Regions from separate parts of the Massilibacterium senegalense genome, predicted to be linked through region 2. Evidence: riboswitches for the same ligand, from Rfam matches in the RefSeq annotation. Region 2 holds a riboswitch; the other holds the start of a gene.

Region 1 (2,413 bases), 120 kb from region 2:
GTATAGGATCGGGATACTCTCTTTTTTCTTTCTAACAAAAGAAGAAAGGGAGTATTTTTTATCCCACATTAACGGGTAAAGCCCCTACTTCAAAATGTTAAGGTAGGCCTGCAAATAGTTAAATGAGGGATCAAACTGACAAAATCGAGAGACCTCCGTTTTTTTTGATAATCTAGCTACAAGGAGCTAACGACTTCCGCTAGAATTCAAACCCCTACAGAAGCAAAAAAGTGCTTCTTCCGTTCTTCACCTTCTAGTTCCGTCGTTGAACGAGTCCCTCTCCACTTTTTTGATAAAGCTAAAGATTGAGAAAATATTTTGCTTTCGTTAAAATGAGAAAGTAGATAGGTAGAAAATAGGGATAGGACATGAAATGAGGAATCGACCAATGGGAAATCTCGTAATTTATGCGATGGGATTTATTTTTGTTTCATTTTTAACGATTGTCACTTGGCAAACGTTTAAGAAAGATACGAAAAATGAACAGTTAGAAGATGTCGTTGTATTAGATTCGAATAAAGAGATGAAAATATGGGAAGGCAAAATTAATTACATTTTAACTGATAAAGGGAAAACGTATGAAGATTTGGATATTATCGTCTATGACGACGGGGTGTTTATCGGTTATGCGAAACAAGCGTATCCGTTCTTTTATCTGGAATCAAACGAGATTCAACGCGTAATTGATCGACACGGAAAAACATTTATTTATACAATTGCTTCTTTTAGTGGTCCAAAATCTTTTGAAGTATCTCTTGCAAAAGGGGAAACAACCGCATTAACAAAAAAGATTTCGTTTATTTTAGAACGTGCAAATAAAACGAAAAAAAGGGTTGACTTATCAGAATAGTGGTGATAATATTTCAATTAATCAAAATAAATCAAAAAATACTGACAATTCCATAGTTCTTATCAAGAGCGGCGGAGGGACTGGCCCTATGAAGCCCGGCAACCGGTTGTGTGAAACACGGTGCTAAATCCTGCAGAACAATCGATGTTCTGGTAGATGAGAAGAGTGATGATAAAGCCTTCTCTTCTCAACAAGAGAGGGCTTTTTTGAATAGTTACTTCTTCTAGATAAGCGTATAAGATGTCGGTATAATCCCCAAGGAGGAGACGAATAATGACAAAAGACACAAGTGAGTATCAATTAGAAACATTAGGTGTACACGCAGGACTGCCGAAAAACGAAGGAACAAACGCACATGCACTCCCAATTTATTTAACCAATGCGTATCTTTTTAATAGTGCCGACCATGCTGCTAATTTATTTTCATTAGCAGAACCAGGAAATATTTATACTCGATTAATGAATCCGACAACAAGTGCTTTTGAAGAAAGAATTGCAGCAATGGAAGGTGGCGTCGCAGCTTTAGCTGTTGCAAGTGGTAGTGCAGCGATTACATATGCCATTTTAAATATTGCAGGTGCAGGCGATGAAATTGTGTCATCTGCTAATGTATACGGTGGAACGTTTAATTTATTCCAACATACATTACCGAAGTATGGAGTAAATACAACATTTGTAGATCCAACTGATTTAGAAGCAATCAAGGCAGCGATTACACCAAAAACGAAAGCAATTTATGCAGAAACAGTTGGGAACCCAAGCTTAAACGTATTAGATATTGAAGCAGTGGCAGCTATTGCACATGCAGCAGGTATTCCGTTAATTATTGATAACACATTTGCTTCTCCGTATTTATGTCGCCCAATTGAATTCGGTGCAGACATTGTTGTTCACTCTGCAACAAAATGGATTGGTGGGAACGGAACAGCAATGGGTGGTGTGATTGTCGATGGTGGAACATTCGATTGGCATTCTGATAAATTCCCAGGTTTTACAGAGCCAGACTCAAGCTATAACGGAGTAGTATTTGCAGATTTAGGCGCACCAGCATTTGTAACAAAAATTCGCGTACAATTACTACGGGATACAGGTGCAGCGTTAAGTCCGTTCAATGCGTTTTTATTATCATTAGGTGCAGAAACATTACACGTTCGGATGAAAGAACATGTTGCTAATGCACAAAAACTAGTAGAATATTTAAAAAATCATCCAGCTGTAAGTTGGGTATTGTATCCTGGCAGTGAGGATCATCCTTCTTATGAATTAGCGAAAAAATATTTACCAAAGGGTGCAGGTTCTGTCGTTGTATTTGGTATTAAAGGTGGGCGTGCGGCTGGACGTGAAGTCATTAATAATGTGAACTTATGGTCACACGTTGCCAACGTTGGGGATGTGAAAAGTTTAATTATTCACCCAGCAAGCACAACGCATTCGCAATTATCCGATGAAGAATTAAAAGAAGCTGGTGTAAAAGACGATTTAATTCGTTTATCTGTCGGAATTGAAAATATTGATGACATTGTGAATGATTTAGAACAAGCAATTGAAAAAGCAACAGGATTG
Region 2 (2,413 bases):
TCACTTAAGTAATTAATCACCTTTTTATAAAGACGGTCAAAGTGTTCAGGTGAAATTGATTGGTTTACAGAACCCCAGTTAATTTTATCTTTTACAGAAGGTTCATCTACGATAAATTTATCTTTAGGAGAACGACCCGTATATTTACCTGTGGATACAACTAATGAGCCAGTAGAAGACAGTTTTCCTTCGTTACGTTCTAATGCTTTTTCCATCAGTTGTGGAACAGATAAGTTATTAAGCATATTCTTACCAGCTAAAAGATCAAGTAAATCCTTTGAATATTCAACAGTACCCATTTTTGCAAAACCATCCTTTTTCAATTTTCTATTCAGCATCGATATTGATGTCAATTTTACATGTAAAAAATAATGGAAATCTCATAATTCGAAAAATAGTATAACATATTTAGAAAATTAGTCTATACTATTTCACACTTTTGTCAAAAATAAAAAATATCCAATATTTAGTACCAGTAAAACGTCGCCTTCATAAAACAACATAATAATGAATTTTACTATAATATAACAGATGTAATCAAAAAAATGAACCGTTTATCATACGGAATTTTCAGAATAATGCTGAGAGGAGACATTTGATGTAACATTGTTTCAATATTTGAAAATATTCCAGTCATTTTGTTGACAGGAATCCGATTGTTCGTTATCATTTGAACGAACGGATACTCTTATCCCGAGTTGGTAGAGGGAACAGGCCCGATGATACCCGGCAACCAACACCTTCATGGTGAAAAGGTGCTAAACCTGGTGCGAAGCAATAGCTTTGAACGATAAGAGGAAAAGCCAAACGTCAACCTTTTCCTAAATAATTAAAGTGGGAAAGGTTTTTTTTGTTATTTGCACGTATGTTCTTTTGAAAAGAACTGAAAATAAGGGAGAAATAAAACGGCTTTCATTACATCTCATAAATAAATGGGACGAGTACCGTATCTATTAGTTTACGAAGGAGGTACGTTCATGTCAAAAAAAGTTGAACGTCGCTTATTCACATCAGAATCTGTAACAGAAGGTCATCCAGATAAAATTTGTGACCAAGTATCAGATGCCATTTTAGATGCCATCTTAAAAGACGATCCTCATGCTCGTGTTGCTTGTGAAACAGTAGTAAATACTGGATTGGTATTAGTGACAGGTGAGATTACTACATCGACGTATGTAGACATCCCAAAAATTGTTCGTAAAACAATTGGTGATATTGGATATACACGAGCAAAATACGGATTTGATGCGAATACGTGCGCAGTGTTAACGTCTATTGATGAACAATCACCAGATATTGCTCAAGGCGTTAATGAAGCGTTAGAAGCACGTGAAGGTCAAATGACAGAAGAAGAAATCGAAGCAATCGGTGCTGGGGACCAAGGATTAATGTTTGGATTTGCTTGTAATGAAACGCCAGAACTTATGCCTTTACCTATTTCTTTGGCGCATAAATTAGCACGTCGTTTAAGTGAAGTGCGTAAAAATGGGGAATTAGACTACTTACGTCCCGATGGAAAAACACAAGTAACAGTAGAATACGATGAGAGTGGAAAACCAGTTCGGATTGATACGATTGTTATTTCCACACAACATGCACCAGATGTTACATTAGAACAAATTAAAAAAGATTTACACGATCATGTCATTACACCAGTTGTTCCACAGAACTTTATTGATGATGATACAAAATATTTTATTAATCCAACTGGTCGTTTCGTTATTGGAGGACCACAAGGAGATGCCGGATTAACAGGTAGAAAAATTATCGTAGACACATATGGTGGATATGCGCGTCACGGCGGTGGTGCTTTTTCAGGAAAAGACCCAACAAAAGTAGACCGTTCTGCTGCATACGCAGCTCGTTACGTTGCAAAAAATATTGTCGCTGCAGGACTTGCAGAAAAATGTGAAGTACAATTAGCATATGCAATTGGGGTTGCAAAGCCGGTCTCTATTGCAGTAGATACATTTGGAACAGGAAAAGTTTCTGAAGAACGCTTAGTAGAGCTAGTTCGCAAACATTTTGACCTTCGTCCAGCTGGTATTATGAAAATGCTTGATCTTCGTCGCCCACTTTATCAAAAAACAGCGGCATATGGTCATTTCGGACGTACGGATATTGATGCACCTTGGGAACAAACAGATAAAGCAGCTATTTTAAAAGAAGAAGCATAATAACAAAAGTCACTCTGGAATGGGAGTGACTTTTGTTATCCTATCATAATAGAAGAACAAACTATTCCAGTAATAGAACCGAGTAAAATTCCGACGAGAACATCACTAGGATAATGAAGTCCTAAAAAGATTCGGGATGATGCAACGAGCAGTGCCAATGGAAGAAGCACAACCATAAGTATCGGTTCTCCAATTATAAACGGTGTCGTTGCAGCAAAGATGGCGGTCGAATGTCC

What was found. Region 2 has a riboswitch for S-adenosylmethionine ahead of metK (methionine adenosyltransferase). Riboswitches for the same ligand answer to the same signal wherever they lie in the genome.
Region 1: linked by a shared signal. The riboswitch ahead of BN1372_RS11355 (O-acetylhomoserine aminocarboxypropyltransferase/cysteine synthase family protein) and the one ahead of metK (methionine adenosyltransferase) in region 2 are both predicted to bind S-adenosylmethionine.

Annotation. Positions count from the first base shown of each region.
Region 1 covers NZ_LN831786.1:1,610,283-1,612,695, reverse strand. Annotated here, with positions in the region: gene BN1372_RS11360 (hypothetical protein) at 389-850, shown strand; SAM riboswitch class I at 907-1,013, shown strand; gene BN1372_RS11355 (O-acetylhomoserine aminocarboxypropyltransferase/cysteine synthase family protein) at 1,124-2,413, shown strand, end outside.
Region 2 covers NZ_LN831786.1:1,487,014-1,489,426, reverse strand. Annotated here, with positions in the region: gene pckA (phosphoenolpyruvate carboxykinase (ATP)) at 1-299, opposite strand, end outside; SAM riboswitch class I at 686-797, shown strand; gene metK (methionine adenosyltransferase) at 978-2,177, shown strand; gene BN1372_RS10725 (phosphatase PAP2 family protein) at 2,213-2,413, opposite strand, start outside.